One region of the Tardiphaga sp. 709 genome, then DNA from elsewhere that is predicted to be linked to it. Evidence: riboswitches for the same ligand, from Rfam matches in the RefSeq annotation. Region 1 holds a riboswitch; each other region holds the start of a gene.

Region 1 (7,667 bases):
GGATCGGTTTCGAGCGCATCGTCGCCGCGGAAGCACCGCTGGAGGGCACCGATCTCGCAGCCCTTGCTGCGCGTTATGTCTCAGTTACGCCGCTGCGTCTCGATCGCACGGATGATGTATTCTCCGAAGCGCTGACCAAGGCGCTCGGCTGAGATTTCGAGATAGGCTAGGGGCTCGCTTAGACCGCGACGCCCTTGAGCGTCGTCGACAGCACCTGCGCCAGCGTTTCCATCTGGAACGGCTTCTGCAGCGTCGGGCGGTCACGAAATTCTTCCGGCAGGCCTTGCGCGCCGTAGCCAGTCGCGAAGATGAACGGGCGGTTGCGCGATGCGATCACCTCGGCGACCGGTGAAATCACCTTGCCGTTGACGTTGACGTCGAGGATCGCAATGTCGAACTTGGCAGTACCAGCCAGCTTGATCGCTTCGTTGATGTCACCGGCTTCGGCGGCCACGCTGTAGCCGAGTTCCTCAAGCATATCGGCGACCATCATGCGGATCATGACCTCGTCTTCGACCAGGAAGACGGAGCCGCCCGGCGGGTTCGTTGCAGTCATGGCCGGTTTCCTTGCCCCAATCCTCTGAACAAAATCGCAAATTCCCGGGTTGAACGCAATCTCGACGCATTGCCATTTTCGTGACCCAAAGACGCAGTCGCGTGTTCGGTACCAGATAGAGCAAGATCAGGATTTCAGCGCCCCGCCCATAACAGGCTGGTATGTTGCTGGTTCCGCGCGCGGAACAATAAAAGTTATCGTTAGGCTATCCCGGTTCCGATCGCAGAAATACATCAATCTATCTTTGCTAGATCGAGAGTGTTTCTAACCTGTGCTGCGTGAGGCATTTCCATGATTACCGTCGGACAGCCGCCTGAACAGATGACCTTTCAGCTTGGTCTGCGGCGCCGTGGGATCAGCGATCGGCTGGTGCTGCGCGCAATGGAGGATATTCCCCGTGATCGCTTCGTCGAGCCGAACGATCGTGCCCATGCCTGGCGGGATACGGCCTTGGCCATCGCCTGTGGCCAAACCATCAGCCAGCCCTTCGTGGTCGCCTATATGACCGAACAGCTGCAGTTGAATGCTGGTCACCGTGTGCTCGAGGTCGGCACGGGATCGGGCTACCAGGCCGCGATCCTGTCAAAGCTCGTCCGCGACGTGCTGAGCATCGAGCGTTATCGCACGCTGGCCGATGCTGCCCGGACCCGGTTGGAGGCGCTCGGCCTCCACAATATCGAGGTCATGCTCGGCGATGGGCTCAATCCGGCTGCCAATCTCGGATCGTTCGACCGGATCATCGTGACCGCCGCTGTGGAGGAGGTGCCCGCGGCGCTGACCGACCGACTTGAGGAGGGGGGTATTCTGCTTGCGCCGGTTGGTCCTCACAATGGCGTCCAGACCCTGGTCCGGATCCGCAAAACCGGGGATGGATTGGAGCGAAAGGACCTCGTGGACGTGCGTTTTGTGCCAGCACTTCCGGGCATCGCGCGCGAACTCTGAAAAAGTTCGTGAACGGCTGTCACGTGTTGGTCGCAAGGTTAAAGGCTTGGTAACGGAGACGGTGTTTACTCAATTCAGTTGTTTGTTGCGTATGAGTGAGTAACCAATGTCCAGCGTTGTCGAGTTGCTTTACTCGCGCCGCGCTCCGCAGGTCGCGGTGCTGGCGCTGATGTCTATCGGTTTTGCCGGCTGCAGCGCCGACATGCAGACACGCCTATCTCAGAATCCAAATTTTGACTCAGGTCAGTCCCGTGGCTTTGGCTGGCAAGGCGAAACCACCGGCTCGGTGCCGCAGCGCGCACCACGCGCGCCGGTCGAGCGCCAGGAACTGCCGCAGTATCAGCGCCCGGCCTATAATCCGCAGCCGCAGTATCAATCCCAGGCTTTGCCGCCGCCGATCTCGGCGCCGACATCTCGTCCGGTTGCGTCGGCTGCACCCGTCAGCGGGGGCGGCAACGGTATGTATACGCCGCCGCCCGCACGTGCGCCGATCGAAACCACCGGCTCCACGGCGCCGCGCTCGGTTGCAGCGACCAACGGCCTTGCCCGTGATGGCGGCACCTCGATCATCGTCGGCACCAGCGATACGCTCGACGGTCTGGCGAAGCGCTACAACGTCTCGTCGGCCGCGATCCTGCAGGCCAATGGCTACAAGGGTCCCCGCGCGCTGTCGCCCGGCCAGTCGCTGATCATTCCGCGCCAGGGCGCTGCGGCAACTCCGGCCGTTGCTGCTGCTCCGAACAAACCTGCTGTCGGCGCGTCGACCACGCATTTTGTCAATCGCGGTGATACGCTGATGAGCATCTCGCGCCGGAACAACGTGTCGGTGGCCGAACTCGCACGCGCCAATGGTCTGGCGCCGACTGCCCAGTTGAAGCTCGGCTCCAAGATTACGATACCGGGGGCGCGTACGGCTTCTGCGGCTCCCGCGGCCGCGCCGCTTGCTGCGCCCGTCGCAGCCGTGACGGCCGCCCCGGTTGGCGCGGTTACGTCCGCTGCCGTGGCCCGTGTTGCTTCTGCCGAGCCCGCACAGAAGGCCCGTCTGGCAAGTGCCACGACGACGCCTGAAGAAACCGCGCCGGAATCGCCGACTAAAGCCGCTGACGCAACCGGCGCTTTGCCGACGTTCCGTTGGCCGGTGCGCGGCCGCGTGGTCACAGGCTATGGCGCCAAGACCAATGGCAAGTCCAACGACGGCATCAACGTCGCCGTGCCGGAAGGCACGCCGATCAAGGCTGCCGAAGATGGCGTCGTTGCCTATTCCGGCAACGAGCTGAAGGGTTACGGCAATCTGGTCCTCGTTCGTCACTCCAACGGCTACGTCACCGCATATGCCCATGCGAGTGAGCTGATGGTGAAGCGTGGCGAGACCATCAAGCGCGGTCAGGTGATCGGCAAGTCCGGCCAGTCTGGTGAGGTTACTTCGCCGCAGCTTCACTTCGAGATCCGCAAGGGCTCGTCGCCGGTCGATCCGCTGCAGTTCCTCAACGGGGCGTAAGCGCAATCCACGAAGTGTAGTTCGCATTTAAGCAAGCCCGGCCTCGTGCCGGGCTTGCTGCGTTTGATCTCGGGGCTACGGCCCACTCCAGCTCCGGAGTCTTCAACGCGCTGCTGCGAGTGGGCAGCTTGCGCACGCAAGCTCGGTTGACTGCCGCGCGATGTTGCCCATATGTGGACATGTCGTGGTTCTTCGGGAAGGTTTGCCCGAAGCTAAGAGGGAAGCCGGTGAGGCGTTAAGCCAAGGCCGGAGCTGCCCCCGCAACTGTAAGCGGTGAGCCGCTGTCCATTAAAGTCACTGAGACCTGCAAAGGTTTTGGGAAGGCCGGACAGCAGCATTGACCCGCGAGCCAGGAGACCTGCCTCGACAACATAAACGTCCTCGGGCGGGGTGTCCCGGTGGTGCGGTTGCGATTCCGCGACTGCCGTCGTGGAATCCAGACGTGTCACTTTGGCCTTTTGCCCCCAATCATTGGGGTTAAGCCATGTCTACTGTGTCAAAGTCTACTTCTTCCAAGTCTTCTGCCAAATCTACGTCCTCGCTTCCTGTTGCTACTTTGGGAACGCCACGGATCGGTCCGCGGCGTGAGCTCAAGATGGCGCTGGAAAGCTATTGGTCCGGTGCAATCGACGAGAATGCGCTGATCGATGTCGGCGTCGGGCTGCGTGCCGCAAACTGGGCACGTCAGAAGTCGCTCGGGATCACGGTTATGCCGTCGAACGACTTCTCATTCTACGATCAGGTACTCGATACCAGCGTCATGGTAGGCGCCATTCCGAAGGTCTATGGCTGGAAGGGAGGAGACGTTTCCTTCGCGACCTATTTTGCCATGGCGCGTGGATCACAAGGCGATGCGCATGACGAGGCCTGCACGCACGGCTCTCATACGCATGATACGTCGCAAGGCGTACCAGCACAGGAGATGACCAAATGGTTTGATACCAACTACCATTTCATGGTGCCTGAACTGGCGCAGGATCAGACCTTCAGTCTCGCATCGCGCAAGCCGATCAAGGAGTACGAGGAGGCGAGATCGCTGGGTTATCAGACACGACCTGTGCTGGTTGGGTCTGTGACCTATCTCAAACTGGCCAAGAGTATGGATGCTTCATTCGACCCGGTGACGCTGCTCGATCGATTGCTGCCCGTCTATGTCGAGGTACTCGGCGAACTGGCCGACAAAGGGGCCGAATGGGTGCAACTGGATGAGCCGTGTCTCGTGCTCGATCTCGATGCACTCGCCCGGCAAGCGCTGCAGCGGACCTACGCTGCCTTTGCAGAAGCGGTCCCGCAGCTCAGGATCATGCTAAACACTTACTTTGGCGAACTTGGCGATAACCTCGATCTGGCCCTGTCGCTTCCCGTCGCCGGACTTCATCTCGATCTGGTCCGTGGATCGGACCAGTTCGATGAAGTCGCTGCGAAGGCGCGGAAGGACATGATCCTCTCGCTCGGCGTGATCGATGGCCGCAATATCTGGCGGTCCGATCTGTCCAGCCTGCTTGATGGGCTGGAGCCCATGGTCGATCTGCTAGGGCGGGATCGCGTGGAACTCGCGCCGTCCTGTTCGCTGCTGCATGTGCCGATTGATCTGGGCCTTGAGAATGATCTCGATCCGGACGTCAAAAGTTGGCTGGCTTTCTCGGTCCAGAAGATGGAGGAGTTGGCCGCGCTCGGATCGGCGCTGGCTGGCAGCCGCGCGGATGTCGCTGCAACGCTTGCCGCGTCGGATGCCGCGGCGGCTGCGCGATTGGCATCGTCGAAGATCCACGATCTTGCTGTCGCCAAGCGTGTCGCCGCTGTTGATGCGACCATGCGACGTCGCGGCAATGACTTTGCCACACGTGCGGCCGATCAGCATCGACGCTTCAAGCTGCCGGCATTCCCGACAACGACCATCGGCTCGTTTCCGCAGACCACGGAAGTGAGAAACGCACGCGGAGCCCATGTCAGGGGTACACTCAGCGATGCCGCCTACAAGACGTTCCTGCAGAACCAGACGGCGAGGGCGGTTCGCTGGCAGGAGAATATCGGTCTCGACGTGCTGGTGCATGGCGAGTTCGAGCGCAACGACATGGTGCAGTATTTTGGCGAGCAACTTTCCGGCTTCGCCTTCACCAAGCATGGCTGGGTGCAGTCCTATGGCTCCCGCTATGTGCGGCCTCCCGTGCTGTTCGGAGACGTGTCCCGGCCGCATCCGATGACCGTCGAATGGTGGCAATATTCGCAGTCGCTCACCGAGAGGCCGATGAAGGCCATGCTGACGGGGCCCGTCACGATCCTGAACTGGTCGTTCGTGCGCGATGACATTCCCCGCGAAGTCGCGTGTCGCCAGATCGCACTCGCGATCCGCGATGAGGTGACGGATCTGGAGAAAGCTGGCGCCGGCATGATCCAGATCGACGAAGCGGCACTCCGCGAAGGGCTTCCGCTGCGCAAATCGGAATGGAAGTCCTATCTCGATTGGGCCGTGGAGAGCTTCCGCATCTGTTCGTCAGGCGTGCGGGATGACACGCAGATCCATACTCATATGTGTTACTCGGAGTTCAACGACATCATCGATGCGATCGGTGCCATGGATGCCGATGTGATCTCCATCGAAACGTCACGATCGAAGATGGAGCTGCTCGATGCGTTCAGGACCTACAAGTATCCGAACGAGATAGGTCCTGGGGTCTATGACATCCACTCGCCGCGGGTGCCTGAAACGCGCGACATGCTCGATCTGCTGAAGCTTGCACGGCAGCGGCTGGCGGACTCCCAGCTCTGGATCAATCCCGATTGCGGGCTGAAGACCCGGAAATGGGAGGAGGTGCGGCCTGCGCTCGTGAATATGGTCGCGGCAGCGCGTGAGTTGCGAAGCCTCGCCTAGGGCGAGTCGAATGCCGCCCCGTTGTCATGACGGGGCGGCATTTGCCTTTACTTTGTGGCGAGCTTCACGCCGAGACGGCCAGCGAGCTCCTGCACGAACTGCCAGGCCACGCGACCTGAGCGCGAGCCACGGGTGGTCGACCATTCCAATGCGTCTCGCTCCAGCTCGGCGGCGTCGGTCTTGAGGCCATAGTGGCTGCAATAGCCGCGCACCATGTCGAGATATTCGTCCTGGCTGCATTTGTGGAAGCCGAGCCAGAGGCCGAAACGATCCGACAGCGACACCTTCTCTTCGACCGCTTCGCCGGGATTGATGGCGGTCGAGCGTTCGTTCTCGATCATCTCGCGCGCCAGAAGATGGCGGCGGTTCGAGGTCGCATAGAGGATCACGTTGTCCGGCCGGCCTTCGATGCCGCCTTCCAATACGGCTTTCAGCGATTTGTAGGACGCATCGTTGCCGTCGAAAGAAAGATCATCGCAGAACACGATGAAATAAAAATCCGAGGCGCGGATCTGTTCCATCAGCGCCGGCAGGCTCTCGATGTCCTCGCGATGAATCTCGACCAGCTTGAGACGACCAGCGACGGACTTGCTGGCATTGACTGAGGCATGCGCGGCCTTGACCAGCGATGACTTGCCCATGCCGCGCGCGCCCCAGAGCAGCGCGTTGTTGGCCGGCAGGCCGTTGGCGAAGCGTCGGGTGTTCTCGATCAGGGTGTCGACCTGCTGGTTGATGCCCTGCAGCAGGCCGATATCGACCCTCGAGACCTTCGGCACCGGCGCAAGGCGGCCGTCGGGATGCCAGATAAAGGCTTCGGCGCTGCCCAGAGAATCAGCGTTGGACAACTTCGGCGCCGCCGCAGCCATGCCGGCGGCAATGGCCTCAAGGGCGAGCGCGATCCGCTCATCGATCTGGGCGGCGGCGGCTGGTCGCGGACGTTTTGCCGCGGTCGTGCGGACGGTCTTGGACGTGCGGGTCGCAGGGGCCTTTTTGGCAGGGCGGCGGCTTGTTTTATTGGGCTTTTTTGACATTTTTGACTTTCCTCGGCGCGCACCCATATCGAGCCCGGAACACATCCGCAAGCGGTACAAATCGCAGACAAATCAGAGGGTTTACCGGCGTTGCAATTGGGACGCCGGCCGCTATAGTCCGCGCGAATTTACCCAAACCGGCCGAACGCCGACGCGTCGCCGGTTTATTCCCCAGCGTTTACGAGGACTTCCCGATGTTCATTACCCCTGCGTTTGCCCAGGCTGCAGCCGGCGGCGACACCAACAGCATGCTGATGTCGCTGCTGCCTTTCGCGCTGATCTTCGTGATCATGTATTTCCTGATCCTGCGTCCGCAGCAGAAGAAGGTGAAGGACCACGCCGAGATGGTGAAGAACATCCGTCGTGGCGACACCATCGTCACCTCGGGCGGTTTGGTCGGCAAGGTCACCAAGGTGGTTGATGACGAGCAGGTTGAGTTCGAACTCGCCGAAGGCGTTCGCGTACGTCAGCTCCGCACGATGATCTCGGGCGTGCGCACCAAGGGTGAGCCCGCCAAGGAGAAGGCGGACAAGGCTGATGCCAAGGACGACGCGGCCGCGAGCTGATGCGTTTGCGCGTCGCCATTTCAAGAATCTGACGGATCATCTCGATGTTGTATTTCACGCGGTGGAAGGCGCTGGCGGTCATTCTGACGGCGCTCGTGGTCTGCCTGTGCGCGGTTCCGAATTTCTTCCCCGAAGCCACCGTGAAAACCTGGCCGAAATGGGCGCAGCGCCATCTGGTGCTGGGCCTCGACTTGCAGGGCGG
Region 2 (7,667 bases), 1.6 Mb from region 1:
GACAGGCGTAACGCATCGATCGCAGCGGTGTCGCCACCGGCGACCAGCGCGCGGTAGAAGATCACGATGGCATTTGGCAGATCGCTCGTCGCGGGCTCGCTCGGCCAGAACCCGGCTGAGGGCATCGGCCGCGCGGCCGGAGGTTGCTCGCCATGGCCGATTAGATGCGCAGCATAGCGCAGTGCCAGCTGTGCGTTGTCGACGCCACCCTCGCTGCAATAGCGCCACAACGCATGGGTTTCGTCGCTGCCGACCGTGCCGCGGGCGGCTAGTTCGGCATTCCAGTCCATCTCGCCGGGCAGGCAGGCAAACTTGCTGCCGCGACTCAGCGCGTCGCTGCGCAGGCTCTCGACGCCATGGGGCCAATAGCTGATACCGCCGAGCATGCGCAGCACCACGATCTTTGCCTTGGCCAGCGTGCGCTCGACATAGAGATCGACCGACGCAGGATGGCCGAGCGCCAGCATGTTGGTGAACCGCACGCTGGGGAAATCGCCCGGCAGTGTCGCATGCGCCGCATTGAACGCCGCCAGATCGCTGTCAGCCGCCGACAGCACGACGATATCGGCAGTGTCCTGCCCGAGATCGCGGGCGACGTCGCCGTCGTCAATACTGCCGGAGGTGTCGAGCTTCAGATGCATGCGGGTGAACCTGCGTTACCCGGCGAGTGCCTTTCGTACCGCGTCGCCGTCGAATCCCTTGAGGCCGATGACTACCAGATGCTCGGCCTGCATCACGTCCGGCCGGGCGAAGGCGAGTTCAACGCGGGCGCCGACGGCCTGCACGACGATCGGCGCGGACTTGTCCGTAATGCGGGCATGGCCCTTCACGCGGAGCACACCGTCGAGGCCAAGCGCGTCGCTGATGCGCGCACGCATCGCGTCGATGCTAGCCGCAGCGGTCGGTTTGACGACGATGCTGTCGAAATCGTCATGGTCGTGTTCTTCCTCTTCACCGTGATGACCGACGCGGGCGGCCATGTCGTCCTCGGCGGCGGCGTTGAGCCCGATCAGCACCGACGGTGCGAGATCACCCTTGGAGCGCACAATGCTGACACCCGGCCGCAGCACGGCTTTCAGCTTGGCTTCGATCTCGGCGAGCTTCTCTGGAGCGACGAGATCGCTTTTCGACAGCACCACAAGGTCGGCACAAGCGAGCTGGTCCTCGAACACTTCCTCGATCGGATCGTCGTGCTCGATACCCTCGTCCTTGGCGCGTTGCTCGGCAACGGCATCTTCGTCCAGCGTCACGCGCCCCTCGGACAAAGCCAGCGCATCGACAATGGTGACGACACCATCGACAGTGGCGCGGGTCTTTACCGCGGGCCATGCGAAGGCCTTCAGCAGCGGCTGCGGCAGCGCCAAACCGGACGTCTCGATGACGATGGCGTCGAGCGGACGTTCACGAGACAGCAGCTTGTCCATGGTCGGCACGAAATCGTCAGCGACCGTGCAGCAGATGCAGCCATTGGTGAGCTCGACGATATCGCCGGGCGCGCAGGCCTTTGCCGCGCATTCCTCGACAAGACCGCCATCGAAGCCGGCATCGCCGAATTCATTGACGATCACGGCGATGCGGCGGCCATCGGCCTGGGTCAGCAGCGAGCGCAGCAGCGTGGTCTTGCCGGCGCCGAGAAATCCGGTGAGGACGGTGACGGGAACGCGGGACATTCAATTCTCCTGGGAGCGCTTGAGCCAGAGCGGAAGCCCGGCTGCAATGAAAGCAACATTCGGCACGGCGGCCGCGATGATCTGGTTGAGCCGGCCTTGCGCATCGCGAAAGGCACGGCCGAGCGGCATCTCCGGCACGAGGCCGAGGCCGACTTCGTTGGACACGAACACGATCGGATAGCGCGAGACATCGAGAAAACGCACAAGGCGCTTGGCTTCAATCTCTGGATCGCGCTCGGCCAACATCAGATTCGACAGCCACAGTGTCAGGCAATCCACCAGCACAACGCGCCCGACCGTGGCCTCACGCGTCAGGGCATCGACCAGCGCGAGCGGCTCTTCCACGGTGATCCAGCCTTCACCGCGCTGCCTGCGATGCTGCGCGATGCGGGCGTGCATCTCTTTATCGCCGGCCGTCGCAGTGGCCAGATAGATTTTCGTCAGGCCGATGCCATCGACCAGCTTTTCGGCGAAGGACGACTTGCCCGAGCGCGCACCACCCAGCACCAACGTGGTGGAGGCCGCGGTCATTTTGGCGCACGCCCGTCTTCAGGCGACCAACGCAACGGCGGCACGCGCGCCACCATGCCCTTGCGCAGCACCTCGGCGCGTTCCCGCCAAGGCACCAGACCGTAGTCGGATTTCTGATAAGACTCCACGAAGGACACCAGCGCCGCGCTGCCGCTGTCGGTCTGCAGATCACCGAACAGGAATGTGTAGCCGTCGGGGCTTGTCACCGCGACCGTCGCCGGTCGCTTGCAGACGCTGAGGCATTGCACCGGACGCACCATCACGGCGGCATCGCCATCGCCGAGCGCGGCCTTCACGGCATCGAACATGTCCGGCCCGACGATCGTGCCGGTTTCGGCGGCCTTGCAGCTGATGCAAACGCTCACGACCACGGGACCAGCCGGCACGGGGCGCGGCGGTTCGACCGAAATTTGTTCGCCAGAGATATCGGCGCTGTCGTGATCCATTACATGCTCAGTTCACGCCCTCACGGGCTTACGAGCTTTGTTGGATCGCGCCGACAGCATTGCCGTCGGTTCGCTCCCGTCCGGTGCACCCCGCCCCGACGACGCCTCCAAAGCACAGTTCGTGATGGCAGGTCTCCTGGCTTGCGAGTCAAAGCCTGTTGCCGCCTTCCCAAGAATTCTGAAGAATTCCCAGTGGCACCGGCGCGGGCTCGTCGCTTACAGTTGCGGGGGCAGCGCCGGCCTCAAACCGGCTTCCCTATTCACCTTCCACGCGGAAGGACCATCGCAAAAGACGCTATCTGCCGGGTGCGCCGGGGTCAACCGCGCCGACGGACTGTCGCCCGGACCTGTTGACCTTGCAGGTCGTCTTGCGTCAGTTAGGCCGCGAAAAGGAACCTCATGTCCGCCCATTCCCAGCCCTTGTGGCAGCCGCCCGCCATTACGCCTGTTGACCCGCAGATCGCGGCAGGCATCCGTGCCGTCATCGACGGCAAGGCCAAGCCGCCGGGATCGCTGGGGAGAATCGAGGACCTGGCGCTGCAGCTCGGCATGATCCGGCATCCCGGCGAACCGCGCGGCGACAATGCCGTGCTGCTGGTATTTGCGGGGGATCACGGACTCGTGGCCGAAGGCGTGTCGCAATATCCGTCGGCGGTCACGGTTGCGATGGTGATGACCTATCTGGCCGGCCGCGCCACGGCCAATGCATTTGCCACGGCCAACAATATCGACGTCCGCGTGATCGACATCGGCGTCGCTGCGGAACTGCCTGTCCATCCGAAGTTAATCGACGCCAAGGTCCGCATGGGCACCGCCAACGCGGCGCGCGAACCTGCGATGACAGCAGAGCAAGCGGCGGATGCACTATCGCGCGGCTACCGGATCGCCGTCGGTGAGATCAAGGCCGGCGTCGACATCATCGCGCTCGGCGAGATGGGAATTGGCAATACGGCGTCCTCGGCATTGGTGGTTCATCGGCTCGCGCCGGCCCCCCTGGATGATTGTATCGGCATTGGTGCCGGGCAGGACGACGCGGGTATGGCGCGCAAGCGCGAGGCGATCACGAAGGCGGCTGCACGCAGCAACGCAACTGCGCCGCTGGATGTGCTTGCCGAATTCGGCGGACTGGAAATCGCAGGCATGGCCGGAGCGATCCTCGGCGCGGCCTCGCAACGGCGGCCGGTGATCATCGACGGCTTCATCTCCAGCGCCGCGGCATTACTTGCCGTTCGCCTGTCCCCGGCTGCACGCGACTACTGCGTCTTCGCACACCGCTCGGCCGAACGCGGCCATGACATCGTGCTGAACGCACTCGATGCGACGCCGCTACTCGATCTCGGCTTGCGGCTCGGTGAAGGCACCGGCGCGCTGCTTGCGGTGCCGCTGGTCCGTGCCGCCGCGCGCATGCTGACCGACGTTGCGAGCCTCGACGACGTGCTGGCCGGAAAGATCTAGATGAGACTGGATCCGCATCTCTTGAATGCGATCCGTTTCCTGACGGTGCTGCCGGTACCGGCAACTGGCGACGCGCAAGAGGCTGACTGGCTTGCGCGTGCAATGAAGTATTTTCCGATCGTCGGTGCCGGCATTGGCGCCGCATCCGCAATCGTGTTTCTCGTTGCCAGCGAATTCTGGTCACCGCTGATCGCGGCTTTGCTGGCGATTACAACAAGCATCGTCATCACCAGCGCCCTGCACGAAGATGGCCTGGCCGACACGGCCGACAGTTTCGGCGGCGGCTGGACCATCGAGAAGCGTCTTGCGATCATGAAGGACAGCCGCATCGGTACTTACGGCGCTCTGGCACTCGGCCTCGGCACGGCGCTGCGCATTGCGGCGCTCGCCATATTGCCGATGTGGGCAGGTGCGACAGCGCTGATCGCCGTCCACGCCGCAGCCCGCGCCATGCCGGCCCTTGTGATGAACCGCCTGCCCTACGGCGGCGATACCAGTGCGATGAAGGTCACTTACGCCGAAGCGCCCGTGCGGTTTGAGGAATCGTTGTTTGCACTTGTTGTGATCGTGCTTGCGGCGATCCCGCTGGCGCTCGTCTCGCTCGCCTCACTCGCTGCGGGTCTTCTGCTCGGCGCAGCGCTCGCCGCGTTGCTCGCACTCTGGTCGCGCCGTCTAATCGGTGGCTACACCGGCGACGTGCTCGGTGCCGTCGAGCAACTATTCGAGATCGGCTTTCTGCTTGGCGTCGCAGCCCTGATCAAATAGGCCAGCTCAACGGCAATCGATAGGGCTCACCTTCGAAGGCGTCAGCGCCGCGGCCGATGCACGCGATGGCTTCGACCATGCGGCCTTTGCGGCCAAGCTGTTCGTCGGCCAATTGCACCATCAATTTGTTCGGAGTCACATAGGGCGAACGTTTGCGTAGTTCATCTGCAATTGCCGCCTCATAGCCAGGATTGCGATCGCAGGCGATGGCGTAAGCCGCAGCGCTGGAACGGCTGATGCCGGCCCAGCAATGAATGAGCATCGGGCGATCAGCGATGCTGCCGCGGCCAAATTGAAGAATGGCATCCACGACGTCGGCATCGGGCGCGATCAGGTCCGGCGTCACTTCAACGATATCGTGAAAGGTCAGCTCCACATGACGCTCACGCGCCAACCCGCTCCAGTCGCGCTCGCTCGTTGTGGGCGACAGAAGGGTCAGCAGATCGAAGGACGGCAGCAAATCTGCCACAGCAGCAAGGCCCCCGAGCGAGCTCACATAGATCATTCGAACACCCTGCTCGCTGTTGTCATGTCCTTCCTCTCACCCACGGCGAATGGACCATCTTCAACCTCATGCCGCTGCGATGTCGATGATGCAAGGTCGGTTTCATAATACCACCCCCGACCTTTTCGCACTTGCACCATCGCAATCCGAGGAAAATACACCAATCGGAACAATCGGTTACTATCTCGAACTTTCAGCAGCCGAGGCAGGCCAATCTTAAAGAAGTTGCGATAGGTATCTAACTCACGAGTGCAGAGTCCAGGACGGTACGATGCTGAACTACTTCGAAATGGCGGCATCACAAATCGGAACGATCTTCCGGGTGCCGCGCGAAAACCCCGAACTGGTGGAAGCAAAACTCGCTGCCTTCACCCGTCAGGTGCCGATGATGTATGCACTGGTGGTCGTCAACACGACGGCACTTGCGATCACCTTTTATGGTACGGCGCCACATCTGCTTACCGTCTATCTCCCCGCTGCATTCGATGCAATTTGTGTGATCCGGATACTGAGCTGGCTGAGAGCGCGGCACACCACGCTGTCACTCAACAAGGCCGTAGAAAAGCTCACCGGCTCCATCATCTTTGCAGGCATTCTCGGCGTCGCGTTCACTGCCTGGAGCCTCAGCCTGTTTCCCTATGGCGACGCCTATAGCAAAAGCCACGTTGCGTTCTTTATGGCCGTGACATCGATCGGCTGCGGCTTCTGCCTCATGCATCTGCGCGCGGCAGCGCTGATCGTGATGGCGCTGGTTGTCGTGCCCTTCGCGTTCTTTTTCGGCTCCAGCGACAATGTGGTCTTCGTCTCCATCGCCTTCAACTTCGTCGTGGTTATCGGGGCCGTTCTCTTCATGCTGCTCGGCAATTACTCCGACTTCGAGAAGCGGGTGAATTCGGAGAAGGCGCTGCGTATCAAGCAGGCTGAACTGCAGGTGCTGAGCGACAAGAATTTCCGGAATTCAAATATCGACAGCCTCACCGGTCTCCCCAATCGCCGGAACTTCTTTGCCGAGCTCGAGCGCGGCATTGTCAACACTGAGCACAGTAGCGGCGGCCTGCTGCTCGGTATCCTGGATCTTGACGGCTTCAAGCCTATCAACGACATCCATGGGCACCACACGGGTGATCGCTTGCTCGTCGAAGTCGCAGACAGACTGCGCGCACATCTCGCCCCTCACGTGTTTCTGGGCAGACTGGGCGGCGACGAATTCGTCATGTTCAGCGACCAATTGCTCGACCCGGATGCAATTGTTGAGGCGGAAGAGAGCATCGAGAACCTATTCGACATCCCGTTCGAGATTGATGACATTACAGTAAGCATCAGCTGCTCGATCGGATATGCGGAATTTCCGGACACAGCCAAGACCGCGCAGGATTTGTTCGAGCGCGCCGATTACGCGCTGTTCTTTGCCAAGCAGCACAAGCGTGGGAAGGCCGTCCGGTTTTCTGCAGAACACGAAGCCGATATCCGCGAGGCCTCCTCTGTGAGTCGGGCCCTGGCTAGTGCCGACCTCGAACAGGAATTGTGGATCGCCTACCAGCCGATTATCGACGCAGAAACACAACAGCCTGCGAGCTTCGAAGCCCTGGCGCGCTGGAAGAGCCCGGAGCTCGGCAATGTTCCGCCAATGAGCTTCATTGTTGCCGCCGAGCGTTCCGGCATGATCGGCCAGTTGACCCCGTTGCTGCTTCGCAAGGCTCTGGAAGGCGCAGCCACATGGCCGGAGCACGTCCGGATTTCGTTCAACCTCTCTGCGGTTGACGTCGCCTCTCCCCTGTCGATCCTCAAGATCATTGCTGTTGTCCAGCAAAGCAGGGTGAAGGCCAGCCGCATCGACTTCGAGATTACCGAGACGGCCGTGATGGGCAATCTCGCGCAAGCGACTGAAGCGCTGAATGCCCTGAAGACTCTGGGAGCCCGCATCTCGCTGGACGATTTCGGAACCGGCTATTCGAGCCTGAGCTGTATTCGCGAATTGCCACTCGACAAGGTCAAGATCGACCGCAGCTTCATCAGCAATATCGAAACCGACGATGCCTCGCGCTTGATCCTGCGCACCATGCTAGGCCTCTGCGCCGGCCTCGGCCATGACTGCATCGTCGAAGGTGTCGAGAACAGCGAACAGGTCGACTTCCTGCAAAAGGAGAACTGCCGTCTCATGCAGGGCTATTTCTTCGCCAAGCCCATGAGCATCGAGCAGGTTGGGGATTACCTCGCCTCCGCTCAACGCAGCATGCTGGCCGAACGCACCGCCGGCTAGTCGTTCTGTCCGTCGAGCAGCCGCACCGCCTCGAA
Region 3 (7,667 bases), 2.6 Mb from region 1:
CCTTCACGCGGCAGCTGTTTGCGATCCGTCAGCAGATCATCAACGACTTCCCGCTGGCGGCGAAGATCGAGACGCCCGATACCGACAAGGATGCGGTTATTCCTGTGCATCCCGGCGCGGCCGCCTATGTGGATGGTGAAGAAAAGACCTTCCTCGATCGCTACAGCGATTACATCTGGTGGAGCCTGATGGGGCTCTCGGCGATGGGCTCGATCGGCGCCTGGTTCGCGAGCTATCTCAAGAAGGACGAGCGCAACGTGAATGTGTCGGAGCGCGATCGTCTGCTCGACATGATTGCCGCCGCACGCAAGAGCGAGTCTCTCGAAGAGCTCGATACGATGCAGGTGGAGGCCGACGATATTCTGCGTCATACGCTGAATTGCTACGAGCACGGCGCCATCGAGGAAGGCACGCTGACAGCCTTCAACATTGCGCTTGAGCAATTCCACAACGCCGTTGCCGACCGCAAGGCGCTGATTGGCATGATCCCGCCCGAGCCGATGAATCCGCCGGAGCAATTGCGACAGCCGCCGCGGCCGCTCGCAGTCTAGCGTTTGAGATAACGCCAGCCGATCACGACGCCGCTCACCGAGACGATGGTGCCGAGAATCGACAGCAGCCACACCACGATGTCCCGGGCCGGGCGATACATCAGCAGCAACTGAAAATCGAAACTGTGCAGCGCGTTGAACAGCCAGCGATAGGTGCGCCGGCTTGAGTCGATACGGCCGAGGATGTCGCCGGTGACGGGGCTAATGTGAAACCAGGTTTGCGCGTCGTCATCGAATTTGGCGCGCAACACCGGCAATTCGCGGTCATTGTGGTGTGCGTACCAATAAGCGTCGTATTCTCTGATGCTTAGCCGGGTTTCTAGGCGTGAGCCCGGCAGCAGTGTTGTTGCGGCTTTCCAGAGACGATCTTGCGGCAGCCTCGCGATTTCGCCGCTTGCCGGATCGATCACCGTCTTCGTGCCGTCGCGCTTCGCGACAATCATAAGAGGCGCCCCGTCGAGCCACACGAAGCGCGCTTCGACCGCGGCTTTGTCCGCTGGTGCGCGAAGGGCTGCCGCTATGGTTGGCGCATCGTGGCCGGCGTAGCGCTGCAATACCTCGCGTGGCGTATTGCGGTCGGCAAAAACCCGGCCGGGATCGAGCGACAGCCAGCCCGAGAACATCCAGGTCAGCACGAACAGGCCGGCAATCAGGCCCGTGACGTGATGCCATGCCATCCAGCCGCGATAGGGCGTGATGTTGCCGCTCGCATAGCGTCGCTTGAGGCGCACGCGCAGAATGCCGATCCATATTCCGGTAACGCCGACGATCAAACAGATGCCGGAGATCCACAGCACGACGAGCCGCCACAGCGGTCCGTCCTTGCGCAACACGGTCGGATAGATCCAATGCGGGATCGAGCCGAGCCAGTTCCAGATGCGCTCGGTGCGGTTGGTATCGAGTGCGATCTCGCCGGAGCGCGAGGAGACGTAGAGTTTGGTGCCGGCATCGTCGCCGAGTGTGATCAGATACAATGGTCGCAGTGGATCGTAGCGTGCGGTGACACTCCATTGATCGCGATCGACGGTCTCTTCGAGCTGAGGCAACTTGCTGGCGGGATGATGCCGCGCGACTGCAAGTGCCTGCAGTTCGTTGATCTCGGTGATGGTACGGCCATCGACGGCGGAGATGGTTTGCCGTTTGCCGTCCCAGCCAGTCAACCGATACACCGGCTCGTCGGCAACCATGTTCAATCGCAATTCGCGCGGATAGCGCGTGGCACCGGCAGCCTTCATCGCCTCGTCGGGAGAGAGCGCCACTTTCTCCCAGACGATATCGGGCAATGCCGCCAGCCGCTCTTTATCGGAGAGGCCGGGAAACGCGACATACATCATCACCACGCCGGAGATGAACCACATCGCGAAGAAGAGGCAGGTGACGATGCCGATCCAGCGGTGGCCGATATACAGCCACCGCCGGAGTGTTCGTGTCAGCTTGCGCGACAAGCTCAGAACTTCACGTTGACGGCGAGCTGGGCGGTGCGCGGCATACCGAGGATCCACTGATTGTCGCTGTAGCTCGACGTCGCATAGATCTTGTCGAACAGGTTGTAGACGCGCAGTGACACCGTGGTGTTGACGTCCGGCTTCCACTGCAGGCCCGCATTGACCAGTGTGTAGCTCGGCATTTCCAGCGTATTGGCACTGTCGGCGAATGTCTTGCCGACGATCTGCACACCGGCATTAGCCGACCAGTTCGGCGCAAAACCCCATGTTGCCCAGATGTTGGAGACGTTCTGTGGCACGCTGACGGGAACATTGCCCGCAAAGTTCACGCCACTGGGCTGCAGGAAGTCGTCATACTTCGCGCGCAGGAAAGCGGTATTGGCATCGATGCGCCAGCCGTGATCGAGCACGAGGCCGATCGACGCCTCGACACCGCGCGACGACTGCCGGCCGACTTGCACCACCAAGTCGAGATTGTTCGGGTCGCGCGCCAGCAGATTGTTTTTCTCGATCTGATAGGCGGCCAGCGTCCACTCGCCGCGGCCGCCCCAGAACGATTGCTTGACGCCGATCTCGGCCTGCTTGCCGGTCGCCAGCTCAAACTTCGCATTGGCGTTGCTCGCCGAGATCAGTCCGCCGACCGTATCCGCCGCCGTGGAATACTGGCCGTAGAACGCGAGATTCTGGATGGGGGTATAGACCGCACCGACACGCCAGGATGTCGCCGAATAGTCCCGTGTGTAGCTGTTGGCGGGATTGCGGTAGTCGGTTCGTTCGACGGTCGGTTGGTCCTGGCGGACGCCCGCGATCAGCGACAATTGTTCGGTGACGGCCAGTCGGTTTTCCGCGAAGAACGCGTACTGATTGGCGACGCTCTTGAAGCCGGGAATCGTCGGATCGGGGCTACTGAACAGGCCGGGATCGAAATTATATGGATTGACCGACGACGTACCGCCATAGGGCGAATTGTTAGTGTGCTTGAAGTCGATGCGGTTGACGTCGAAGCCTGCCACGAAGGTGTTGACCATGCCGAACAGATGGCCCTGGAAGGTGGCGTCCATGCGGTCGCCGATCTGCTGCTGCTGGTGGAAGATTTCGAAATAGTCGCTGCGATCGATCAGGCCGGTGCCGGAGTTGAAGCCGTAGATCTCGACCTCCTTCCAGTGGCGCTTCGCATACATGTAATAGAGCGTGTTGCGCAGGGTGATGCCGTCACTGACCTGCCACTCGGTCTTTACCTGGCTCCAGCTGTCCTGATAGCGAATGTTGCTGTCGCTGACATTGTAGTTCTTGAAGCGGATCGCCTCATTGAGCTGGCCATTGATCAGCGGCGTGCCGAAATATTTTGACGGATGGCGGTCGCCATAGTCGGTGGAGAGCGTCCAGGTGATGTCCTCGGTCTGCTTGATCTGCACCGCGGCGTGCAGCGCGATGTTCGAGGTGTTGTCGCGATCGACCCAGCCATCGGACGCGTTGCCGGTGACGGCGATGCGATAGGCAACGTCCTTGCTGACCGGACCGCCGCTATCGAGGGCGATGCGGCGCGTCATGTTGCTGTCGAGCGAGATTTCAGCCTGGTTGCGTGGCACCCAGAGCGGCAATTTCGAAATCACGTTGATGGCGCCGCCGATAGCGCCTTCGCCATACATGACGGAGGCCGGGCCGCGCAGTACTTCGATCTTCTCGGCGGTCCAGGTGTCGAAGGGGAAGTTCACCGTGCCGGAGCCGACATAGAGGCGCGTGCCGTCATAAAGCGAAGTGACGGAGCCACTTCCGGCGAAGCCGCGGGTGCTGAAAGCGATGCCGCCATTGCCGGGTTCGCCGATGGCCGTAAAGCCGGTAGCATTCTGCGTGACGGCATCGACCACGTTCTGCTGGCCGCGTTCGGCCATAGTCTCGGCGGAGATCACTTCGACGCTGGCCGGCGTCTGCAGGCGCGTGAGGCCGAGGCGGCTGCCCGTGGATGTCGTGCCGGTGAGGTTGAGCGTCGGCGCTGCGAAGACAGGGCCTGTCGGCGTGGCAACCGGCGCGCCGGTATTGGCGGCGACATTGCGCTGCTGCCGCGAGCGCGCAGCGCGCGATGCAGTGCCGTTCGTGGCGCGGCGTGCCCGCTGAGGCGTCGCTGACGGCTGAACTACAACAGGATCGAGCGTCTGGCTGGGCTGTGCAGCTTGTGCCCAGCTTTCACTCGGACACAACAAGCAGGAGAGAGCAATAGAATAAAGAAAGGGCGTATGTCGCTTCAATGCGACTGGAGAAACGGAGGTCATGAACAGGACTCGCGGTTACGTGGCACGTCACCGCAAACCAAGTCGCCCCGCCGCTTTCAAACAGGCAGTGTGACTTCCACCAGGACACCCCGCCCAATGTGCTCGCGTGTGACCACGACTGGCGGCAGGTCTCCTGGCTCGCGGGTCAGTGCCTGTCGCCGCCTTCCCAGGTGAATACCCAGTGGCTCTTGGCGCAGGCTCGCCGCTTACAGTTGCGGGGGCAGCCGCGGAATCGGGGGATCCCCCTCACCGCATTCCCTTTTGATCCCCGAAGGGGAACCGTCGCATTCACGTTAAGGTGAAATTTCCAAATGTGTCAATCAAGCTGCCAGTCATTCGCAGCTTGCTTTGGCGGGTGTTGATATTGCGCATCACCTGTCATCGCAGCGTCAAGCGATCTGCCTAGAGCCACTGGTGCCAGAGCCAGGATCAGGAGTTCGCCATGGCACTACGTTTATCCCGTCGCCGCTTCCTCGCGCACTCAGCCGTAACAGGCGCAAGCTTCCTGGCGATGCCTTACCTCAGCCGCGCGCAGGATCGTCCGGTCGTGTCGCATGGCGTGCAGTCCGGCGATGTCGGGACGAGCAGCGGCATGATCTGGTCGCGCGCCGATCGCCCGGCGCAGATGATGGTGGAAGTCGCCACGACCGAATCCTTCAGCAATGTGCGCATGTTGCCGGTTATCACGGCGCTGCCCGAGAGCGATTTCACGGCGAAGCTGTTGCTCGATAATCTGCCCGCGGGACAGGACATCTTCTACCGCGTCAAATTCCGCGATCTGTCGCATCCCGAAATCGTCAGCGAACCTGTGATCGGCCGCTTTCGCACCGCGCCGGCCGATCGCCGCGATGTATCCTTTGTCTGGGGCGGCGATGTCGCCGGGCAGGGCTGGGGCATCAATGCCGAGGATGGCGGCATGGTCACCTTCGCCACCATGCGCAAGCACAACCCGGATTTCCTGATCCATTCCGGCGATACGATTTATGCTGACGGTCCGATCCTGCCCGAAGTGAAATTGCCGGATGGCACGATCTGGAAAAACACCATAACCGTGCCGGAGAAGGCGAAGGTCGCCGAAACGCTCGATGAATTCCGCGCCGCGCACAAATACAATCTGCTCGACGACAATGTCCGCGCATTCAATGCGCAAGTGCCGATCTTCGGCCAGTGGGACGATCACGAGGTCACCAACAACTGGTCGCTCTCGAAGCAGTTGCCGGCGTCCTACAAGGAGCGCGACATCACGCTGCTGGCTGCGCGCGGCGCGCGTGCCTTTCACGAGATGTATCCGATCTCGATCAATCCGGCCGAACCCGGCCGCGTCTATCGCACGCTCAATTACGGCCCGCATCTCGATGTCTTTATGCTGGACGAGCGCAGCTATCGCGGGCCCAACGGCCCGAACCTGCAGGCGAGCTATGGTCCCGACGCATATTTCATCGGCCCGGAGCAGATGGCCTGGCTGAAGCGCGCCTTGATCGCATCGAAGGCGACCTGGAAGGTCATCGCCGCCGACATGCCGATCGGCCTCGTCGTCTATGACAACGCTGCCGACAAAACCGGCTCTGAGGCCATCGCGCAGGGCGACGGACCGGTGCGGGGCCGCGAGCTGGAAATTGCCGATATCCTGCGCTTCATCAAATCGGCCGGTATCCGCAACACGGTCTGGCTGACCGCCGACGTGCATTACACGGCGGCGCATTATTACAATCCCGACAAGGCGCAGTTTCAGGATTTCGAGCCGTTCTGGGAGTTCGTTTCGGGCCCGTTTCACGCCGGAACTTTTGGGCCGGCGGCGCTCGACGATACCTTCGGTCCTGAGGTCCGTTTCGTGAAGGCGCCGGGGCCCGATAAGCAGAATTTGCCCCCGTCGGCAGGCATGCAGTTCTTCGGCCACGTCAAAATCGACGGCCAAAGCGGCCAAATGACCGTTACCTTGCGAGATCGGGCCGATATGGCCCTTTGGGCCACGGTTCTGGACCCGAAATTGGGCTAACCATTTGGCAGATTCGCATTGTTTTTCGGCGATTTTCCCCTATATTGCGCCGCAACGCGTCCGAGTACCCGGCCCCTTCTGGCCGGGTTTGCTTTTGGAGGGATTGCCCCAGCGCGTTTTCAGACGAGGCAGTTATCGAACGCGCTCGAGCGCAAGGCTGAGGCCTTTTGTCGAGCATGTCTTGTTGAACCCGCTCAAGGGCACCCAGACCGTAACCAGAAGAAGACCTATGAACCTTCGCAACATTGCTATCATCGCCCACGTTGACCACGGCAAAACGACTCTCGTCGACAAGCTGCTGCAACAGTCGGGCACCTACCGCGACAATCAGCGCGTCCAGGAACGCGCGATGGATTCGAACGACATCGAAAAAGAGCGCGGCATCACCATTCTCGCCAAGTGCACCTCGGTGCTGTGGGATGAGGTCCAGATCAACATCGTCGACACCCCGGGCCATGCCGACTTCGGCGGCGAAGTTGAACGCATCCTGTCGATGGTCGATGGCGTGATCGTGCTTGTCGACGCTGCTGAAGGCCCGATGCCGCAGACCAAGTTCGTGGTCGGAAAGGCGTTGAAGCTCGGCCTCAAGCCGATCGTCGCCATCAACAAGGTCGACCGTCAGGACGCCCGCATCACCGAAGTCGTCAACGAAGTGTTCGACCTGTTTGCAGCGCTTGACGCCACCGACGACCAGCTCGACTTCCCGATTCTGTACGGATCGGGCCGCAACGGCTGGATGGCCGACAGCCCGGACGCGTCGCATGACGTCGGCATGAAGCCGCTGTTCGATCTCGTCATCAAGCATGTCGCGCCGCCGGTGGTGGAAGAAGGTGCGTTCCGCATGCTCGGCACCATCCTCGAAGCCAACCCCTATCTCGGCCGGATCATCACCGGCCGTATCTCGGCGGGCTCGGTCAAGCCGAACCAGAGCGTGAAGGTGCTGTCGCGCGACGGCAAGGTTGTTGAAACCGGCCGTATCACCAAGATCCTGGCGTTCCGTGGTCTTGAGCGTCAGCCGGTTGAGCTCGCCGAAGCCGGTGACATCGTCGCCATCGCCGGCCTGCCCAAGGGCACTGTCGCCGACACCTTCTGCGATCCGTCGGTTGAAATTCCGATCCAGGCGCAGCCGATCGATCCGCCGACCGTGTCGATGTCCTTCATCGTCAACAATTCGCCGCTCGCCGGCACCGAAGGCGACAAGGTCACCAGCCGTCTGATCCGCGACCGCCTGCTGCGCGAAGCCGAAGGTAATGTCGCGCTCAAGGTCGTCGAATCTGCCGATCGCGACGCGATGGAAGTGTCGGGCCGCGGCGAATTGCAGCTCGCGATCCTGATCGAGAACATGCGCCGCGAAGGCTTTGAGCTTTCGGTGTCGCGTCCGCGCGTGGTTCTCACCAAGGACGAG
Region 4 (7,667 bases), 1.6 Mb from region 1:
CCACTGCGCTTGAAAACGCGCTAGGCGCCGGCCGCCATCTTGGTCGGCAGTACCGCCTGCACGACGAGGCCGCGGGCGCGGGCATCCATCACGCCGACGGCGCGCAGCGCCAGCAGCGTGACGGTCTGCACCGCGTCGCGCAGCTTGGCCTGATCTTCGAGATTGTCAGGCGCCATCGGCCCGACCAGCGCTTCATGCAACGCGCCGAGCAGTGCAGCGGCTGCGAGCGCCGTGTCCTGCGCCGGCAGATGACCGGCGCGAATAGCAGCCGCAATGCGGGATTCGACTTCGCCGGCGATCTCGCGGCGGCTGGCCAGCCGCGACTCCGTCACATCGACCTCGACCGGCTCGGCCAGGATGCCCCACGACAATTTGCGGTGAGAGACGACATGCACGGCCACTGTGGTCACCGCAGCGGCGAGCGCCGATGACGGTCCCGGCGCAGCATCCGCAGCCCGGCGGATCGCGGCCAGTTCATCGCGCGAGACGTCAGCGATGAGTTCGGAAATCAGGTCGGCCTTGGACGGGAAATACCGATAAACCGTGCCCGCTGCGACATTGGCGCGAACCGCAACCGGCGCGATCTGAACCGCCGCCATGCCACCTTCGGCACAGGTTTCGCGTGCCGCCGCCAGAATGGCGCTGCGCCGCGCCGCAAGCCGCTTCACGACTTGATGGGTCCGTCGGTAAACCATGAGCGTCTCATCCCCGGCACCCCTTGGCCAACCTGACGGCTGTCACAAATAAGGCGCGTAACTTCAAGGTTTTGAGCGAGCTCCGAGGTGCTCGCGATAAGAACTGAACACTAGTTCAGACTCATTGACAAGGTATTTTGCGCATAGCGGGATTCAACTTTTCGGGTAGGCCTAGCCGCCGAATCCGAGCGCGCGGGCGGCCGCAGCCACTGCCATGCCGGTGATGACGGCAATGAAGTCGTTACGGCGGATGATGGTCACGGCCATTGCGGCGAGGATCGCGAAAACCACGACCGGCCCGCCATTGACGGCCACGGGCAGCGCGGCGGCGACGATGATCGAGCCCGGCAATGCATCGAGCATCCGCCGCACCCGCGGCGTGACGTTGACGTAGCCCATCAGCCAGTAGCCTCCGAGGCGCGAAGCCACCGTGACCGCGGTCATGACCGCGAAGGCGATTATCACATCACTGCGCAAAAATTCCGTCATGCGGACACACCCGCCGGATGCTGCGGTTCGGGTTCGTCCATGAGCCCGGCACTGATCGCTCCCGATAGCGCGCCGGCGATGATAAACCACCAGCCCGGCACCAACCAATGCACCGCGAGGGCAATGACGCCCGACACGAGCCAAGGAATGGCACGGCGGCGCCCCTTCCAGGCAGGCACCAGCATCGCGGCATAGAAGGCCGGCATCACCAGATCGACGCCGTACTTTCTCGGGTCAGTGAGTTGTTCGGCCAGCAGGAAGCCCGGGATCGCCGAGAACAGCCAGGTGAAATACAGCACGATGCCGCCGCCGAGATAGAACGCCGCGTCGGCCCCGCCATGATCGCGGTAGCGCATGGCCGCGAGCCAGCCGCCATCGGTGACCAGCAGCATCGACGGATAGGCCTGCCAGGCCGGCAGCGTCCCGAACCACGGCCGCAGCGTCGCGCTCATCAGGAAGAAGCGGATGTTCACGGTGAGTGTCAGCAGCGCCAGCGTCGCGATCGCCCCCGGCGTCAAAACATCCGGCCACGACTGCACCGCAACAAATTGCGACAAGCCGCCATAGACCGTCGCCATCATCACCTCGACTTCGGCAAGCGAGAGGTTCTTCTGCGCGCACAGCGCACCGAACGCCATGCCGAAAGCGAGCGTGCCGGGCAGCATCGGGCCGATGGCAATGATGCCAGGCACGATGGCGGCCTTCGACCAATAGGCCGGTGCTTTAAGGATGTGGGTGGCGTGCATCGACTGATCCGCGTGATGCCGAAAGGCGAGATCATGCCTGCGGATCTCACGCGATCAGGTCAAGTGATGCGGATTCATATGCGCCATGCAGCGGCGGATATGAGACCAAAGACTACTCCCAGTTCAGCGCGCCGCCGTTCTGGTACTCGATCACACGCGTTTCGAAGAAGTTCTTCTCCTTCTTCAGATCCATCGCTTCCGACATCCATGGGAATGGGTTTTCCGTCTCGTTGAAAACAGGCGCGAGACCGATCTGCGCGCAGCGGCGGTTGGCGATGAAGTGCATATAGGTTTCGCACAGCGCCGCATTCAGTCCGAGGAAGCCGCGCGGCATGGTGTCCCGCCCATAGGCCGCCTCGAGCTCGGCGGCCGTGCGGATCATGTCGCGGATTTCCTCCTGGAACGCTTTTGTCCAGAGGTGCGGATTCTCGATCTTGATCTGGTTGATGACGTCGATGCCGAAGTTCAGGTGGATCGATTCATCGCGCAGGATGTATTGATACTGTTCAGCGATCCCGACCATCTTGTTACGACGGCCGAGCGACAGGATCTGCGCAAAGCCCGTATAGAACCACATGCCCTCGAAGATCACATAGAAGGCCACGAGATCGCGCATGAAGGCCTGATCGGTTTCGGGCGTGCCGGTCTTGAAATCGGGATCGTCGAGATGCTGGGTGTGCTTGAGCGCCCAAGCGGCCTTCTCGGTGATCGAGGGCACCTCGCGATACATGTTGAACAGCTCGCCCTCATCGAGGCCGAGGCTTTCCACGATGTACTGGAACGTGTGCGTATGCACGGCTTCCTCGAAGGACTGTCGCAGCAGATACTGGCGGCATTCCGGATTGGTGAGGTGGCGATAGATCGCCAGCACGATGTTGTTGGCAACGAGACTCTCCGATGCTGCGAAAAAGCCGAGATTGCGCTTGATCGCGCGGCGTTCGTCTTCGGTGAGGCCGTCGCGCGACTTCCACAGTGCAATATCAGCCTGCATCGAGACTTCGGTGGGCATCCAATGATTGTTGCAGCCGGCGAGATACTTCTCCCACGCCCACTTGTATTTCAGCGGCAGCAGCTGATTGACGTCGGCGCGGCAGTTGATCATGCGCTTCTCGTCCACCGAGACGCGGCCGCCGGAGCGATCGATGGTGCCGAGGCCGGTTTGATCGATGGATGTTTCAGGGAGCGGGATGAAGGCGGGCGCCTTGGGGGCGGATGAGGTATCGGACCAGTCGAGCATGGGTGTTCCTTTGAATTCTGTGTCGGCTCTCATGGTGAGGAGCCCGCTTCTTCAGCGGGCATCTCGAACCATGAGTGTGTCGTCACTCATCCTTCGAGACGCGGCCAAGAGGCCGCTCCTCAGGATGAGGACTGTGTATGGTGCAGCAAGCCTTACTGGCACGCCTCACATTCGGGATTGTCGATCGAACAGGCCATTGCGACGTTCAGCTCGGGCGCTGTCACGGCGGACGGCTGAACGAGAATCGGCGCACCGGCCGCTTTCGCTGTCGCCACCGTCGCTGACACAGCATTGAGCTTGCCGTCCGTACCCTTCAGTGTCGATTTCTCCACATGCGTCGCACTGCGCGAGCGCAGGTAGTAGGTCGTCTTCAATCCCAGCGTCCAGGCCAGGCGATAGAGCTGGTCCAGCTTCTTGCCGGATGGATTGGCAATGTAGAGATTGAGCGACTGCGCCTGATCGATCCATTTCTGCCGGCGCGAAGCCGCCTCGATCAGCCACGCGCTGTCGATCTCGAACGAGGTCGCATACAGCGCCTTGAGATCGTCCGGCACGCGGTCAATCGATCCGACGCTACCGTCGAAATATTTGAGGTCGGAGACCATCACCTCGTCCCACAGGCCCCTCTTTTTCAGATCGCGCACAAGGAAGGCGTTCACCACCGTGAAATCGCCGGACATATTCGATTTGACATAGAGGTTCTGATAGGCCGGCTCGATCGACTGGGCGACGCCGCAGATATTCGAGATCGTCGCCGTCGGCGCGATCGCCATCACATTGGAATTGCGCATGCCGGTGTCCTTGACCCGTGCACGCAGGCTATTCCAGTCGAGTGTAGTGGATCGATCCATCTGCACACCACCGCGGGCCTCCGCAAGTATCTCGATGGAGTCGATCGGCAGGATGCCGCGGCTCCACAGCGATCCGTCGAAGGACGGATAGCGGCCGCGCTCGCCGGCAAGATCGACCGACGCCGAGATCGAATGGAAGGCAATCGCCTCCATGCTGGTATCTGCAAAGGCCACCGCCGCATCGGACGCCATCGCGATGCCCTGCACCTGCAGTGCATCCTGAAAGCCCATCAAGCCGAGACCGACCGGACGATGCCTGAGGTTCGAGCGGCGTGCTTCCGGGATGGTGTAGAAATTGATGTCGATGACGTTGTCGAGCATCCGCATCGCCGTGGTCACGGTGCGCTTGAGCTGCGCATGATCGAGACCATCCTTGCCGATGTGATTGAGGAGATTGACCGAACCGAGATTGCAGACTGCGACTTCGTCATCGGACGTATTCAGCGTGATCTCGGTGCAGAGATTCGACGAGTGAATGACGCCAGCATGCTGCTGCGGCGAGCGCAGGTTGCAGGGATCCTTGAAGGTGATCCAGGGATGGCCGGTCTCGAACACCATGGTCAGCATGCGACGCCACAGATCGGTGGCCCGCACCTTCTTGAACACGCGGATTTCACCGCGCGCCGCCTTCTCTTCATAAGCGGCATAGCGCTCGGCAAAGGGCTTGCCGTAGAGATCATGTAGTTCCGGCGTCTCGTCCGGCGAGAACAGCGTCCATTCGCCATCAGCCTCGACGCGTTGCATGAACAGATCCGGCACCCAGTTGGCGGTGTTCATGTCGTGGGTGCGGCGGCGGTCGTCGCCGGTGTTCTTGCGGAGATCGAGGAATTCTTCGATGTCGATGTGCCAGGTCTCGAGATAGGCGCAGACCGCGCCCTTGCGCTTGCCGCCCTGATTGACGGCGATGGCCGTATCGTTGGCGACCTTGAGGAATGGCACCACGCCCTGGCTCTCGCCGTTGGTGCCCTTGATGTGGGCACCGAGGCCGCGCACGCGGGTCCAGTCATTACCGAGACCACCGGAATATTTCGCCAGCAGCGCATTGTCCTTCACCGACTTGAAGATGCCGTCGAGATCGTCGGCTACGGTCGTGAGGAAGCAGGACGACAGCTGCGGACGCAGCGTGCCCGAATTGAACAGCGTCGGCGTCGAGGCCATGAAGTCGAACGACGACAGCAGATTATAGAATTCGATGGCGCGGGCTTCGCGGTCGATCTCGCGTAGCGCGAGGCCCATGGCTACGCGCATGAAGAAGGCCTGGGGCAGTTCGATGCGATTGCCCTGCACATGCAGGAAGTAGCGGTCATAGAGCGTCTGCAGGCCCAGGAACTGGAACTGAAGGTCCCCTTCCGGCTTCAGCGCGGCAGCGATTCGCTTGAGATCGAAGCGCGCGAGTTCGGGATCGAGCAGCTCCGCCGCAATGCCGGTCTTGATATAGGCGCTGAAATATTCGGCGTAACGCGTCGTCATATCGGCCTGTGACGCGTGGGTCGGGCTGCCGTGAACGAAGGACAGAACTTCGGTGCGCAGCTTGTCGAGGAGCAGGCGGGCGCTGACAAAGGTGTAGTTCGGCTCCTGCTCCACCAGCGTGCGCGCGGCCATGATGCCGGCCAGTGCCAGTTCATCCAGCGTGATGCCGTCATAGAGATTGCGGCGGGTTTCCTCGAGCACCGGGGCGGCATCGACTCCGTCGAGACCGGCGCAGGCCTCGTTGACGATCAGCGCCAGACGCGCCGAATCGAGCGGCGCACGGGTGCCGTTGGCGAGCGTGACATGCAGCACCGGTGCGGTGGAGACGAGCGCCGGCTTGGCGGCCAGTTCCTCGGCGCGGGTCCGCGCGCGTTCTTCGCGATACAGCACATAGGCGCGGGCCACCTTGTGGTGCTCGCTGCGCATCAGCGCCAGTTCCACCTGATCCTGGACGTCCTCGATATGGAAGGTGCGGCCTTCACCGACGCGGCGCGTCAGCGCCGCCACGACTTCGCCGGTCAGTTGTTCCACCGCCTCATGGACGCGGCGCGACGCCGCTGCCGTGTGGCCCTCGACCGCAAGGAAAGCCTTGGTCATGGCCACGGAAATCTTGCTGCCGTCGAAGGGAGATACGGTGCCGTTGCGCCGGATGATCTGCATTGAGGGTTCGCGCGCAGGCGCAGCGAGCGTTTCCGGCGACAGTTGAATCAGCGGCGCATGAGCCGCATCGCGTCCGTTGGACAAAACAGAAGATGAAGTAGGCATCGGCAAGACCCCGTGTGATGCATCAAGCAATGGGGGCTGGGGCCGAAAGGACGCTGCAAAATACACGGCGGAGATCCGCCGGCATTGCCTGCAAGCGACCGCTGGGACACCCCGCCCATGGACGTTCTGGTGTCGCGGCAGGTCTCCTGGCTCGCAGGTCAATGTCTGTTTCAGCCTTCCCGATGCTTGCGCATCAGTGACTTCAATCGAAACAGACTCACTGCTTACAGTTGCGGGGGCAGCGCCGGAATATGACGCAAAACAACGTCTTTACCGGCTTCCCTCTTAGCCACCAAGTCTTGCGACAGGGCGGACCGTGACGTCTACATTTGGTGTGACCTGCGGTGAAGTGTCAAGCGAGCATTGGCGCCGAACGCAACAAATTCGGTAGGGCTGTTGGTTCAGTGGACAACCGCTTGCGTGGCGGAAACCGCGGGGTCGTTGGCCGTTTCTGAACGATGCGATTCGTTGTCCGAAAGGACCGTGAGGCGCAAAACACCGTCATCAACCGATGGAGGATGCGATGCGCAACCTGGTAACGACCACTGAGAGGATCAAACTCAACGCTTTCGTCGAGCATCCGGGCGCACTCGCGGCGTTCGAGACGACGGAGCAGACCGCCCGGCGCCGGCTCGACGAGATGCTGAACGAGGCGCTGATGGACAGCTTCCCCGCCAGCGATCCGATTTCTTCGCTGCAACTCGCCTGAGCAGAATCAGACCGCGCGAAAGCTGGCCCGATACTGGCTGGGCGTCAGGCCGAGCCGTCGTACGACCACCTGACGCATATGTTCGGCGGTGGTGAAACCGGATTCATAAGCCACGACTTTCAGCGGCAGATCGCTGCCTTCGAGGCGGTTACGCGCCGTGTCGATCCTAGCGCCTTCGACAAAATCCGCCGGAGTCATCCTTGTTTCCTGCTTGAATGTCCGCGCGAAAGTCCGCGCGCTCATGCCCGCCACATCGGCCAGTTCGTCCACGCTGTGCGCATCGCGCAGATGGGCCATCACATGGGCATGAACTCGCGCGATCGGCGAGCCCGACTCGGCCGGCGGCACCAGATAGGGACTGAATTGCGACTGACCACCCTGGCGCTGCGCGACAACGACAAGACGCTTGGCCACGGCCAGCGCGACCTCCGCGCCATGATCTTCCTGGACCAGAGCAAGACCCAGATCGATGCCTGCGGTGACGCCGGCCGACGTCACCAGGGCGCCGTCACGACTATAGATGCGGTCGAACTCCACATGCGCTTTGGGGAAACGCAGCGCCAATAGCGGCGCATTCTGCCAGTGTGTCGTCACCGTCTTGTCGTCGAGCAAGCCTGCATGGCCGAGCGCGAATGCCCCGGTGCACACCGAACCATAACGCTCCGCATGGAGCGCCGCATTGGCCAGCCACTGTGTAAGCTGCGG

What was found. A riboswitch is a leader RNA that binds a small molecule or an ion and turns the genes downstream of it on or off. The one in region 1 is predicted to bind cobalamin.
Region 2: linked by a shared signal. The riboswitch ahead of RSO67_RS08745 (DUF1636 domain-containing protein) and the one ahead of metE (5-methyltetrahydropteroyltriglutamate--homocysteine S-methyltransferase) in region 1 are both predicted to bind cobalamin.
Region 3: linked by a shared signal. The riboswitch ahead of RSO67_RS18795 (TonB-dependent siderophore receptor) and the one ahead of metE (5-methyltetrahydropteroyltriglutamate--homocysteine S-methyltransferase) in region 1 are both predicted to bind cobalamin.
Region 4: linked by a shared signal. The riboswitch ahead of RSO67_RS23260 (ribonucleoside-diphosphate reductase subunit alpha) and the one ahead of metE (5-methyltetrahydropteroyltriglutamate--homocysteine S-methyltransferase) in region 1 are both predicted to bind cobalamin.

Annotation. Positions count from the first base shown of each region.
Region 1 covers NZ_CP135529.1:142,684-150,350, forward strand. The annotation lists gene surE (5'/3'-nucleotidase SurE) at 1-152, shown strand, start outside; gene RSO67_RS00715 (response regulator) at 179-556, opposite strand; gene RSO67_RS00720 (protein-L-isoaspartate(D-aspartate) O-methyltransferase) at 848-1,498, shown strand; gene RSO67_RS00725 (peptidoglycan DD-metalloendopeptidase family protein) at 1,605-2,996, shown strand; cobalamin riboswitch at 3,165-3,377, shown strand; gene metE (5-methyltetrahydropteroyltriglutamate--homocysteine S-methyltransferase) at 3,481-5,868, shown strand; gene RSO67_RS00735 (ATP-binding protein) at 5,916-6,899, opposite strand; gene yajC (preprotein translocase subunit YajC) at 7,094-7,465, shown strand; gene secD (protein translocase subunit SecD) at 7,510-7,667, shown strand, end outside.
Region 2 covers NZ_CP135529.1:1,724,081-1,731,747, forward strand. The annotation lists gene cobN (cobaltochelatase subunit CobN) at 1-641, opposite strand, end outside; gene cobW (cobalamin biosynthesis protein CobW) at 657-1,670, opposite strand; gene cobU (bifunctional adenosylcobinamide kinase/adenosylcobinamide-phosphate guanylyltransferase) at 1,671-2,201, opposite strand; gene RSO67_RS08745 (DUF1636 domain-containing protein) at 2,198-2,647, opposite strand; cobalamin riboswitch at 2,756-2,947, opposite strand; gene cobT (nicotinate-nucleotide--dimethylbenzimidazole phosphoribosyltransferase) at 3,047-4,102, shown strand; gene cobS (adenosylcobinamide-GDP ribazoletransferase) at 4,103-4,867, shown strand; gene RSO67_RS08760 (tyrosine protein phosphatase) at 4,860-5,372, opposite strand; gene RSO67_RS08765 (putative bifunctional diguanylate cyclase/phosphodiesterase) at 5,644-7,632, shown strand; gene RSO67_RS08770 (Zn-dependent hydrolase) at 7,629-7,667, opposite strand, start outside.
Region 3 covers NZ_CP135529.1:3,838,173-3,845,839, forward strand. The annotation lists gene RSO67_RS18785 (TAXI family TRAP transporter solute-binding subunit) at 1-551, shown strand, start outside; gene RSO67_RS18790 (PepSY domain-containing protein) at 548-1,996, opposite strand; gene RSO67_RS18795 (TonB-dependent siderophore receptor) at 1,999-4,266, opposite strand; cobalamin riboswitch at 4,372-4,565, opposite strand; gene RSO67_RS18800 (alkaline phosphatase D family protein) at 4,709-6,262, shown strand; gene typA (translational GTPase TypA) at 6,492-7,667, shown strand, end outside.
Region 4 covers NZ_CP135529.1:4,793,462-4,801,128, reverse strand. The annotation lists gene RSO67_RS23280 (TetR/AcrR family transcriptional regulator) at 21-695, opposite strand; gene RSO67_RS23275 (AzlD domain-containing protein) at 867-1,184, opposite strand; gene RSO67_RS23270 (AzlC family ABC transporter permease) at 1,181-1,930, opposite strand; gene RSO67_RS23265 (ribonucleotide-diphosphate reductase subunit beta) at 2,043-3,167, opposite strand; gene RSO67_RS23260 (ribonucleoside-diphosphate reductase subunit alpha) at 3,320-6,253, opposite strand; cobalamin riboswitch at 6,372-6,587, opposite strand; gene RSO67_RS23255 (hypothetical protein) at 6,777-6,962, shown strand; gene RSO67_RS23250 (GlxA family transcriptional regulator) at 6,969-7,667, opposite strand, start outside.